One region of the Paenibacillus sp. Y951 genome, then DNA from elsewhere that is predicted to be linked to it. Evidence: predicted binding sites of a transcription regulator. Region 1 holds the regulator's gene; the other holds the start of a gene.
What was found. The regulator Rex, encoded in region 1, represses fermentation and respiration genes when NADH is low (regulators of the CRP and FNR family bind a similar motif). The targets are predictions, from matches to a motif close to TTGTGAAATATTTCACAA.
Positions count from the first base shown of each region.

Region 2: adhE (bifunctional acetaldehyde-CoA/alcohol dehydrogenase) is a predicted target of Rex. The motif match lies at 2,239-2,256, and genes of this name have one in related genera.

Region 1 covers NZ_JBXCIY010000001.1:483,125-489,432, forward strand. Annotated here, with positions in the region: gene dinG (ATP-dependent DNA helicase DinG) at 1-2,578, shown strand, start outside; gene AC1TPB_RS02610 (redox-sensing transcriptional repressor Rex) at 2,583-3,227, shown strand; gene AC1TPB_RS02615 (amidohydrolase) at 3,220-4,515, shown strand; gene AC1TPB_RS02620 (hypothetical protein) at 4,517-5,044, shown strand; gene AC1TPB_RS02625 (hypothetical protein) at 5,335-5,877, shown strand; gene AC1TPB_RS02630 (AAA family ATPase) at 5,870-6,308, shown strand, end outside.
Region 2 covers NZ_JBXCIY010000002.1:154,549-160,856, reverse strand. Annotated here, with positions in the region: gene adhE (bifunctional acetaldehyde-CoA/alcohol dehydrogenase) at 1-2,166, opposite strand, end outside; gene AC1TPB_RS03460 (hypothetical protein) at 2,621-2,938, shown strand; gene AC1TPB_RS03455 (hypothetical protein) at 3,037-3,393, shown strand; gene AC1TPB_RS03450 (hypothetical protein) at 3,558-4,487, shown strand; gene AC1TPB_RS03445 (hypothetical protein) at 4,511-5,023, shown strand; gene AC1TPB_RS03440 (hypothetical protein) at 5,098-5,826, shown strand; gene AC1TPB_RS03435 (polysaccharide deacetylase family protein) at 6,258-6,308, opposite strand, start outside.

The DNA of each region.
Region 1 (6,308 bases):
TGCCCTTGATCAATGTGGATATCTCCCTTTCAATGGGAGAAGATTAGATACAATGGATTTTTTGCGTATTTTATACCCATCGATCACTTCGTATCAATTAGGGACGGTAGCTGAGCAATTAGGCGTAGAACATGAAATGCAGCATCGTGCCGATAGTGATGCACTTGCTACAGCTCATATTTTCATTGATTGTGTATCAAAGCTTCGTTCTTTGCCGCTGCTCACATTGCAGCGGCTATCTTCATTTTTTGATGAGTCACGAGACATCGGCTGGTATATGAACTATACGGAAAAATTAATGGAGCAGCAAGCGGTATTTGATTCAGCTGAATACGATTATTACCGTCAGTTCGCCTTAAAGGCAACGCCTTGGTCAGATGAAACGTCCGCTAGAGAAAAAGAAAATGCTAACGAATATTTTGAACGCGTAACAAGCTTCGAGCAATATATTGAAGATGTCCAAAATCGCTTCAAGGAAATGTTTGAGAACTATGAAGAGCGTAAACCGCAAATTCAAATGTATGATGAAGTATTTGAGGCACTTACTGATAATAAGCATTTGCTTATTGAAGCAGGAACGGGTACTGGTAAATCATTAGGTTACTTAATTCCGGCGCTATATTACGGCATAAAAGCGGAAGAGAAAGTCGTCGTAAGCACTCATACCATTAATTTACAAGAACAGCTTCGCAATCGAGATATTCCTTTACTTAATGAAATATTACCATTCCCTTTCCGAGCATCGTTATTAAAGGGAAGAGGCAACTATCTTTGTATGCGGAAATTTGAACATAAATTGAATATGAAGGACTTCGTTGCCCCAGTGGATGATCCTGTTACAGCGGCACAGATGGTTGTCTGGTTATCAGAAACGGAAACGGGTGATCAAGAGGAGCTTAATCTTGGGTTACGTGGTGCAGACTTCTGGGGGACGGTTTCAAGTGACGCTGATTCATGCTTGAATCGCGCTTGTCCTTGGTTCAAACGTTGTTATTATCATCGTGCAAAGCATGAATCGACGATATCTGATGTTTGTATTACGAATCATTCGATGATTTTTACAGATATTCAAGCCGATCATCGACTTTTACCTGGTTACACCAATCTCATATTAGATGAAGCACATCATCTTGAGGAAGTTGCTGGCAAACATCTTGGTAACCAAATGACCTATACTTCGTATATATATGCAATGAACATGCTGTATAAAGACATGCGAACAGGAGTGCTTCCATCGCTTCGTATTCGGATTCAAGAGGATGGGGACGACCATACTGCTGCATGGAATGAAGTTATAGATAGTGCCTATCCACAACTTCAAGATATGAAAGAGCATTGGGATAAGTTGTTCGAATGGCTCTACAGTATTGTTAGTTCCGATGCGACGCAAAGTAATGAGGCAGAATCTGTTGGTACAGCAAGTATGGTGCTGCGATTGGATCGTCATAAGCTGCCGCATGAATGGAACGAAGCGATGGAAGTGGAAAATAATTTCCATGTATTGCTGTCGCGATTTGTAAAGTCAATTGAAAAGCTTTCGAATGAAGTGAAAGAAAGACTTGATGAAGATACAGGCCTGCAAAGCATTCTCATTGATTTAAATGGTGTATTACGTGATTTGAGCAGAATTAAAGACGAATTGCGGATGTTTATGAAGCTTGAACAAGAAGATTATGTGTACTGGATGGAAGGAACGCAAGCGTATAAGTTCAGATCATTACAGCTATATTCAGCTCCAGTTGATGTAAGCGGATTGTTGAAAAAATATTTGTTTGAAGTGAAAGATACTGTCGTTATGACATCTGCTACATTATCTATTCAGAAAAATTTTGAATATATTGCCGAGCAGCTTGGATTATCGTCATATGAAAACTCCAATCGGTTAAAAGCAGTCATGCTTGATTCACCATTTAATTATCGTGAGCAGGCTTTAGTTATTATCCCGCGTGATTTCCCTGTCTTGAAGGGTGCTCATGTTGACGCGGCATATTTGGATAAATTAGTAGGCTCATTAGCGGAAAGTGCACAGACACTCGGTGGGAAAATGCTGATCTTATTCACTTCATATCGATTGTTAAAGCAAGTATATGATCCGCTGAAAGCAACGCTGCAAGGTAGCAATATTCAAGTGCTGGGACAAGGTGTTGATAGTAATAATCGCACGAAATTAACGCGTAGATTTTTGCAAAATCAAGCATCGGTGTTGCTCGGTACAAGCAGCTTTTGGGAAGGCGTAGATATCCCTGGAGAAGCGTTGCAATGTCTTGCGATTGTGCGACTGCCATTCCAACCACCTAATCATCCACTTGTTGAGGCGAAGTCGGAATTGCTAGTGAAGCAGAAGAAAAATCCATTTATGAAATTATCGATCCCGCAAGCCGTTATTCGCTTTAAGCAAGGCTTTGGTAGGTTAGTTCGTACAGCTACTGACAAAGGGATTGTAATCATATATGATACTAGAGTAATTGAAGCTTATTATGGTAAACATTTTTTATATTCATTACCTGCTCCGAAAATCGAGACGATGCATACAAGTCAGATGGCCAAGCGGATGGAAGAGTGGTTAAAGGAGGATTGAACGGATGAAGCAAACAAAAATTTCTGAAGCTGTTGTTAGAAGATTACCTATCTATTTGCAAGTACTTCATGAATTGAAAAGTCGTGAAATTGGGACGGTTTCCTCACAAGATCTCGGTAATCGATTAGACCTCAATCCAGCACAAATTCGAAAAGACCTTGCTTACTTCGGTGATTTCGGACGTAAAGGAATAGGATATGAAGTAGATTACTTGATTGATAAAATACGTCATATACTTAAAATTAATCAGACTATTAATGTAGCTTTGATCGGTGCTGGTAACCTAGGGCATGCATTATGTAATTATAACAAGTACAGTAATGATAATATGCAAATTGTTGCTGTGTTTGATAATGTTGAAAATAAAGCGGGTTCAAAAATTAATAACTTAACCGTTCAGCCGATGTCTGAATTAGCGAAAACAATCGATGAACTTAATATTCGTATTGGTATTATTACTGTTCCTGCTTCTGAAGCACAAAATGTTGCTAATCAATTAACTGAAACAAGAATTGAAGGTATCCTTAATTTTGCTCCAACAATATTACGTGTGCCAGATCATGTTCGGATCCAATATGCTGATTTTACGAAGGAATTATTGAGCTTAGCTTACTATTTGAATAATAAAGAGGTGGCCGACGATGAGTAAAATATGGGTTGAAAACGGTTTGTTCGTTACGATGGCAGGTGCAACACCTGAAGTGTTAAGTGGGCATATGATCGTAACAGATGATGTCATCACATATATCGGTGCAGATCGTCCAGAAAATGTAACAGATGCCGAGCGTGTAGATGGTAAAGGATTAGTGTTCATGCCTGGTTTAGTGAATACACATGGTCATGCAGCGATGACATTACTTCGCGGTTTCTCAGATGATTTGAACTTACAAGTGTGGCTACAAGAAAAAATGTGGCCGATGGAAGAAAAATATGTTGATCAAGATACACGGGCAGGAAGTAATCTTGCGATTGCTGAAATGCTGCTAAGTGGTACAACAACATTTGTAGATATGTATGATCGCATGGATCAAGTCGCTGAAGCTTCGGTGCAAGCAGGTATTCGTGCTTTTCTTACTAGAGGAGTCATCGGACTTTGTCCACCTGAAGTACAAACAGCCAAATTAGAAGATGCAATTTCATTTGCAAAACAATGGAATGGTCAAGGGGATGGAAGAATATCTACAATGCTTTCGCCGCATTCACCTTATACTTGCCCTCCAGATTATATCGCTCGTATTGTACAAGCTGCACATGATCTGAATTTGCCGTTACATACTCATATGTCAGAGACGAAAGCTGAAGTGCAGCAGAATGTAGATGAGTACGGAAAACGTCCAGTTGCGCATCTGGATGAGCTAGGCTTCTTCTCACGTCCAGCATTATTAGCGCATGCTGTTCATCTAACGGATGAGGAAATTGAACTGTTAGCAGCAAGAGGTGCATCAATTTCTCATAATCCGATTAGTAACTTAAAGCTAGCAAGTGGTGTAGCAAGAGTACCGGAACTATTGAAAGCTGGTGTGAAGCTTTCGCTTGGTACTGATGGTGTTGCAAGTAATAATAACTTAGATCTATTCCAAGAAATAAGAGCTGCTGCATTGCTTCATAAAGGAGTGTCAGGTGATCCGACTGTAGTTCCTGCTTATACAGCTCTGCAGCTTGGAACGTCAATGGGTGCCGAAGCCATCTGGAACTCGCAAATCGGTACGCTTGAAGTTGGAAAAAAAGCTGACTTTATTGCAATTAATATCGATCAACCACATTTCTTCCCACGTACTGATCTTATTTCTCATCTTGTCTATGCAGCTAATGGTCGTGATGTAGCTCATGTATGGATTGATGGTAAGCAAGTTGTTAGTAATAGAAAGTTACTTACGATGGATGAGGAGAAAGTTCGCTACGAGGCGCAAGCTAGCTTTGAGCGTCTGTTGAAATAAGATGAGAGCCATTGAAAAGAAACGATCCCCTTGGATGACGCCACGCAAATGGATAGCTTTCAGTATATTGCTTTTCATTGTTATTATTGTGTTACTCGTTATGTTTTATCGTAATATTCAGATGGATCGTTGGAATGAAAAAGATGAAGTCCGTGCAAGTCTTGCTCAGCAATATGATCTTTCCACTGAAAATTATCTTGAAAAATATATATGGGAAGAACAGTATTGGATAGTGCTGGCGGAAACATTGGATGGACAAGAGCAGTATGCGGTATGGCAAGATAATAACATATTAGCCTCAGCGAATACGAACGCTATTGTTTCATCTGAAGTTGTCTTACAAAAGCTACAATCATCTAAGCCAACTGCAAAAAACGTTACGATAAAGGAAGCATATTTGGCAAATCAGCTAGCGTGGGAAGTTCATTATGGCGAGGATGATAGCAATTATATTATCTATGCCTTCTATGCAATGAGCGATGGAACTTTAATAGATGAATATACAATTCCTAAGGAAACGAGATCATAACGATCTCGTTTCCTTTATTTATGTTGTAAAATCGTATAGCAAACATGATATACTATTTGCTATAAAGGTAGTTCAAAACGTGGGCTTTGATAACGATGAGTGTGCTTCGAAGATTACTCGACGTCGAATAAGAAGCGAACTTGGAAAGTACGGTTCGCGTGTACGTAATCATGTACACTTGCGCTTCCGCTTTTCTCAAGTAGCGCTCCATCTTCTCGATTCTGAAAGCCCACGTTTTGAACTTTTATTTAATTAGGAAGTACAACAAATTGATAATTGAGGTGGACTAATTGCAAAATTTTAAGCTAAAGCCAATGATTATCGCATTTTTAGTTACGATTATAGTTGTAGTTACTGGTGGATTTACTTATCAGTATGTAGCTCAGCAAAAACCATTAGAAAATCAACTTAAGCAGGCTCAATTTTCAGAAGTGACGTTACCAATTGTAGAAGACGGAGATCGTGTCTTTATTGAGATTGCGCCGCTTCCTAATGTTACTTTGAAAGAAGCCGTTCATGAAATAGAACTAATTATGACCCAACATTCTTATAAGTCTAATCTTGTTACGATTTCTCTTACTAAGCAAGAGCAACGAGAGTTAGATTCACATTGGGATACTCAGCTGTTCAATGTTGCTGAAGTAATGTCCTTACAGCAATACAGTAAGCTACCGAGCTTAATGGACTCATTAGAGCAGCAGAATACAGGCTTAGAAGCCAATGCCACGATTGATGACAACTATGTGTATGTAACGATTAGAAAAGATCTGCAAGTGAAACATATATTACTTCCGATTCATAATCAGGAGATGGAGGTATGGCGCAATGCGTAACTATGCAAAGGAAAGTACGATTGGTATACTTGCCGCCTTATTAAGTGTCACATTTGGTTATTTCATAAATATAGGAGCGGGCATATTTACAGTAGCTCTATTTGTTGTCGTCTATATGATGGCCACACAGTCTAATAAACAGGTAGGATTAGCTAGTCTGAAAAATCAAAAGGAATCAGTCATTGATGCGATTACTTTTGAACAGGTCGGTGGGCAATTACATGTCAAACAAGAATTAAGAGAAGCATTAGATTTTCTCGTTCAGCGGGATCAAATTGCCGAGCGTGGCATTCGGATGATGAAAGGTATTTTACTTACAGGTCCTCCTGGTACGGGGAAAACGATGCTAGCAAAAGCAGCAGCCAATTATACAGATAGCGTCTTTATCGCCGCATCCGGTAGTGAATTTGTGGAAATGTATGTCGGTACAG
Region 2 (6,308 bases), on a different contig from region 1:
GTTCGCAAATGCCATACCAGCAATCGTAGAAGCATTGTGCATCTTCTCACGAGCAACCGGATCACCCTCGAGTGCTGATTTTTCAAGATACTTGAAGACGAGTTGGATTGCCTTAATCGCAAGACCATCTGTGTAGTCATTTGCCATGACAGATACATAGGCTTCAATAGCATGTGTAAGAACGTCCATACCGGTGTCCGCTACTGCTACCTTAGGCAGAGAGTATACGAATTCAGGATCAACAATCGCTACGTCTGGTGTCAATTCGTAGTCAGCCAAAGGATACTTCGTGTTGCCAAGATTTTTATCCGTAATAACCGCGAAAGATGTTACCTCAGAACCAGTACCTGATGTCGTTGGGATCGCAACAAATTTAGCTTTTCTACCTAGACGCGGGTATTTGTAAATCCGTTTGCGAATATCCATGAACTTTTGTTTTAGACCTTCAAAATTAGTATCCGGATACTCGTAGAACAGCCACATTGCTTTGGCAGCATCCATTGGAGATCCACCGCCCAGGGCAATGATACAGTCTGGTTGGAATCGATTCATCATCTCTGTACCACGATCTACAGTAGTCGTAGATGGATCCGGTTCTACCTCAGAAAACACTTCTATTACTACTGGAATCTGACGTTGACGAAGGTAATGCTCTACTCTTTCCACATAACCTAGTTTTACCATCATAGGGTCAGTGATAATAGCTACACGGCTAATATCCGACATTTTTGATAGGTACTGCGTTGAGCCCTTTTCAAAGTAGATTTTGTTTGGAACCTTGAACCATTGCATATTCACAGTACGATGTGCCACCCTTTTTACGTTAATTAAGTTCACTGCTGTTACGTTTGAAGAAGTAGAGTTACGACCATAAGATCCACAGCCTAGTGTTAGTGATGGTAGGTTCGTATTATATATATCACCAATAGCACCATGTGAAGACGGTGAGTTCACAATAATACGTCCTGTTTGCAGACGGTCAGAGAACTTCTGGATAACCTCTTCATTGTGAGAATGAATAACTGAAGAGTGACCCATCCCGTTAAAGGCTACGACTTCGGCAGCACGTTCAATACCTTGAGCAGCATTTTTTACTTTATAGCATGCAAGTACAGGACTTAGCTTCTCTGCAGACAACGGATATTTTATGCCTACACCTTCAAGCTCTGCTACTAGAATCTTAGTGCCTTCTGGAACCTCGATGCCAGCCATTTGTGCGATTTTAACTGCGGATTGGCCAACGATAACGGGGTTTACAGCACATTTTTCTGTATTCATAACACCAGCTGTCAATTTTTCAGTTTCTTCTTTATTAAGGAAGTAACATCCATTAGCAATCATTTTCTTCTTCACTTGATCATAAATGGGTTCTTCAATAATAACTGCTTGCTCAGATGCACAAATCATACCATTATCGAATGATTTAGACAGAATTAGGTCAGTAACAGCTTGATTAATGTCTGCACTTTTTTCAATGAAGCATGGCACGTTACCAGGACCTACGCCAAGAGCCGGTTTACCGCAGCTATATGCCGCTCTGACCATAGCAGATCCACCTGTGGCTAGAATTAAAGCAACATCTGGATGATTCATAAGTGCATTTGTCTTATCCATAGAAGGCTGCTCGATCCATTGAATACAGTCTTCAGGAGCACCATTCTTCACAGCTGCTTCAAGTAAAATTTTCGCTGCTTCACGACTACAGTTTTGTGCAGACGGATGGAATCCAAAAATAATCGGATTACGTGTTTTAATTGAGATAAGTGCCTTAAACATCGTAGTAGATGTTGGATTTGTTACTGGAGTAATACCCATGATGATCCCTACAGGCTCAGCAATCTTCTGATAGTTTTCATACGGATTATTCTCGATAACACCTACAGTTTTTTCATATTTAATGCTGTGGTAAATAGATTCTGTTGAAAACATATTTTTAGTGATTTTGTCTTCGTATATTCCTCGTCCGGTCTCTTCAACAGCCAGCTTCGCAAGATACATATGCTTGTCGAGACCTGCAAGAGCCATTGCCTTTACAATGTTGTCAATTTGCTCTTGATTCATATCCATGAATTTCTCTTGTGCCTTTAAAGATTTGTCAATCACAGTCTGGATATAGCCTTCAGCACTCTGTTTAATGTCCTTAACCGCTTCATTCTTAACCGCCATTTCTCTCACGCTCCTAGTTGGAAATTTATTTTTGTTCTTACTCAAATAGTACCAATTCCAACTACATAAATGATGTGAAATTTTTCACAAGGATGTATGACAGCTTTGTTACACAACCGCTTACATTGTTAAATTTACATTATACATATGTCTGAATTGTTAATAAGAGGATAATCGATATCATTTTTCCTTAAATGCCAGCAGATACTTAATGGTGATTTACTGTCAAACGGAATATAATTCTACATACATGCACTGCCTAGAAGGGCGTGGCAGTGATATTACATAGACACCGAAGGAAACATTTTGGTATTTATTATCTAATGAAGCGTCAAGCGAATTATCAGATGCCTAATCTTCCAGAACAACATGTTGGATGATATACTAAAAATTAACAGCGAAAGCACGAGGTTTATTAACTAGGATACGTCTATGTTGAATAATCCGTTGAGGTATGTTAATCCCAGCAATAATAATACTTCTTCTTTTTGCATTTACTGTAGGTCCTTGGTTACTAATTTATGTAGGACTCTTATTTGGAGAAAATCCTCCTAAACCTACATATACTTACGGAGAGTTTCCTTTTTACTTGGAGTATGAGATCAATGGTCAAATTATAACTGTAGAGGATACAGTTATTGTTAAATACGATGGAATTGGTTTAAGTGAAGGTACTGGGGGGTATGAACTATACAATAACTATAAGATAAAATTGATAGAGTTCAAATATGGGAAAACATTATTAAAATATAAATATACAAAAGTTGGATAATGAACCACGTGATACTTCGATGCTAGTCTTGGTAGATTTATTAGTGAGGTTACTGTGATGAAAATTTTATATCACAATAAAGGGAGATGAGTTAGTCAATGATTATTAACTCAAAGAATAAGCTTGAGTTTGAAAAATTAGATTTACATGATGCTGAACTATTAGATGTAAATTGTGATTATCGTAATCAAACAGTATTTATTTCTACTATGCTAAATATACCGAACCAAAAGAGTAGGATGTTAAATTTAACGTTTAAAGAACTTTCTTTTTTTTCGATTAGTTGTCAAGAACCTTGGGGAAGTGGGTTTTATTTTTTAGAAGCTTCAATAGATGATAGTTTAGAGAACAATGTTAATCTTGAAAGTGATTGTAGTAAAATTAAATTTTTAATTATATTAAACTCTGGTGATCAAATTAAAATTGAATCATCGTGTGTGGAAGTATACTGCTGAAATAAAGGTAAAAGTAGGGAGTATAATTACAAGGGGAATATTAAAAGCTAGAAAGCAGAATGAACATAATACAAATTTTATTGTTCTAAGTGGAAATCAATCCGATTCACAACAGAGCACTTTGTCACAATATGGATTAGCATGAAAAAGAAAGGATGAACCTAATGTCGACAGAGATTGAAGTAGAAGAGTCCGACTTTACTCAATTGGTACACATAGAACCGCAGTATGACAGTTTGAGAATAAGTAATTCATTAGGGGCAGAAATTGATGCCGTAGCTTTAATAGAACATTTAATAAAATTAGAAGGAATGGATCGTATTCAACATCTTACCATCAACTATAATTCCTCATTGAAAAATCTTAATGTACTTAGCGCTTTTTCAAACTTAAGAACATTAGCTATATATGGTCAACATATTAAAACATTCGAAGGCATTGAATGGTTTGATAAGGGTGAATACATCTTAATAGAAACGCATCGCAATCGACGAAGAGATATTTCGCTCCTTTCTCAAATCCAAGTAAAGTCAATAAATATAATTGTAGAGCGATTAGAAGATTTAACAGCTATAGCTGAATGCAGAAGTTTAAAAAAACTAGATCTAAATCGCTCAATGGAGGTGGATCTAACTCAGTGGAGAAGCGTACCTTTTGAGTTTATTGGATTTAGGAGAGGGAAGTTTAAGGAGTTAGGAAATATAGCGGCCATTCCAGATTTAAAGGAAATATACGTATTAGGTTGCCGCAGCTTAGAACGTTTTACAGGAGATAATAGTAATATTACAAGAATAATTGTAGATGGATGCAAAAAACTAGATCTGCGGACATTAAGTTCATTTGAGAAGATAGAAACATTAATTGTAAACAGCTGTCCCAATGAAATGAATCTATGTGAGCTTGGAGAATTAAAGTACGTCAAGCATCTTGACTTTATATTGTGCAATGTTCAAGTGGATATTATTGAACTTAAGTCGTATTTTCCGAATTTAGAGTCATTGCATATATCTAGCATGAAGAAAGAATATGGGATGCAGCTGAAGGAACTTAACCCTGATATTGAGATTACAGGAAGATCATTTAGATTGGAGTAGGATTTGATTGTAGGAGTGAGAAAATGGAAAATATTGAGAAGAAAGAAGGGATCATTAACGGTATCGTTCATGATCAAACTATTTATAATAATGGTTTAAATAGTTATTATCCTACGCTTATAAATTTGAAATATTTAATCAGTAAAATTATTAATACCGACTCGACTACCCAATATATTAAATTCAATCCTTTTTATAGAAACGCGAGGAAGGATCAACAAATTGAATTCGACGATTACATGTTCTATTTGGAATGCAGAGATCAATTTAGTGAAGCTGATGAATTAAATCATATGGAAGATTGTGTAGGTAAGAGTAAATCCGAGATGACTGATGAAGAGTATCGATATGGAACAATCCTTTATCCATTATGCAAGTATGATGATACTGTGACATATCAGAGGATATTGCAACGTTATGTGGAGTTTCTGGACGATATGATTCCGAAACTAATGCAGTGGTCGATTGAATTAATGGATTTAACAGTTGAGGATTTGGCATTTGGTTATTTTTGTTTCGAAGTTAATAGTGGGTAAACATGGGGAAAGATAAAGCTTTTCGATAGAGTGACATATTAGGATAGACAACAGTATCTTTATGGGGTGTGAATATGTATTTATGTCCAGTTTGTGGGTATGACCAGTTAGATGAACCTCCATATGTTAATAATGATGTAAAGACTGGGAGTTTTGAAATATGTAGTTGTTGCGGATTCCAATTTGGTGTTGATGATTTAGATAGAGGGATAAGTCATCAAGAGTATAGAGATAAGTGGATAGAAGAAGGAGCGATATGGTTTAGCAATTCCTCGTCTAAACCGAAAGAATGGAATCTAGAAAAACAATTACTTAATGTCGAAGAGTCACATACAAGTTTAACAACTCCACACGGCATTATAATCTATCTAATAATTGAATTGTTGAATTCTGGTAAACATACTGAGGCGGCTATGTTACTAGAAGATAAAGGATTAAGTGATGAGGAATTAGATGAATTCTGCATTAAATTATCTTATGAGTTAAGTAATTTAGCATGTTACACTTTTGTATGCAAATTGATTATGGATAATGAAACGGCACGCCTGCATAGTCTCGCAGCAACTCTATTATCTACATCACTATCTTTTATAGAGGGAGCTTCTACTTCAAGCTTATATCATGTAAGGAGAGCGATAGAGTTACATCCAACTGATCATTCAATTAAAGAGATGTTGATTTTTTTGTATCAAGTCCCCGATGAACTTGTTAGTCGAGAAGAAGCAATAGAGACAGCTAAAGAAATTCTGCTTAGTGAGCCTGGAAATAAGACGGCACTAGGTTTTCTGGATTCATTAAGTTAATTGTTAGACCTGTTACGAGTCGAATATAAAAAGCTCACAAAGTGAAGGAGGGGTTGTATGGTTAGTGATTTGAAAATTGGTTCTGGCCAAGTTCTAATCGATGTAGGCTGGTATCCTTCATTCCAAGAGAATGGGAATTGATGGTGACAAAATGTTATTTGTGGCTGTTTTGATAATTGCAACCATATTTGGCTATTTCAAATTATGGTCAATGAGACTGAAGAGGAAATCAATAATCTCAATACTCGCTATCGGGAATTTAGTTCTCGTTATGTTGTATTTTTCAAGGTATAAATAAATGTAAAACCATATACGATGAACTTCTTCCCTATAATAAGACAAGTTATTGAACCAGACAACGAAAGAGCATGAGTGCGGTACTGCACTCATGCCCTTTCGTTTTTTTTCTAATTCATTTGTGATTGTAATCATTACTGTCTTTTAATAAGCTTCAACAAATCTTCGCCACTAATTTTTGATAA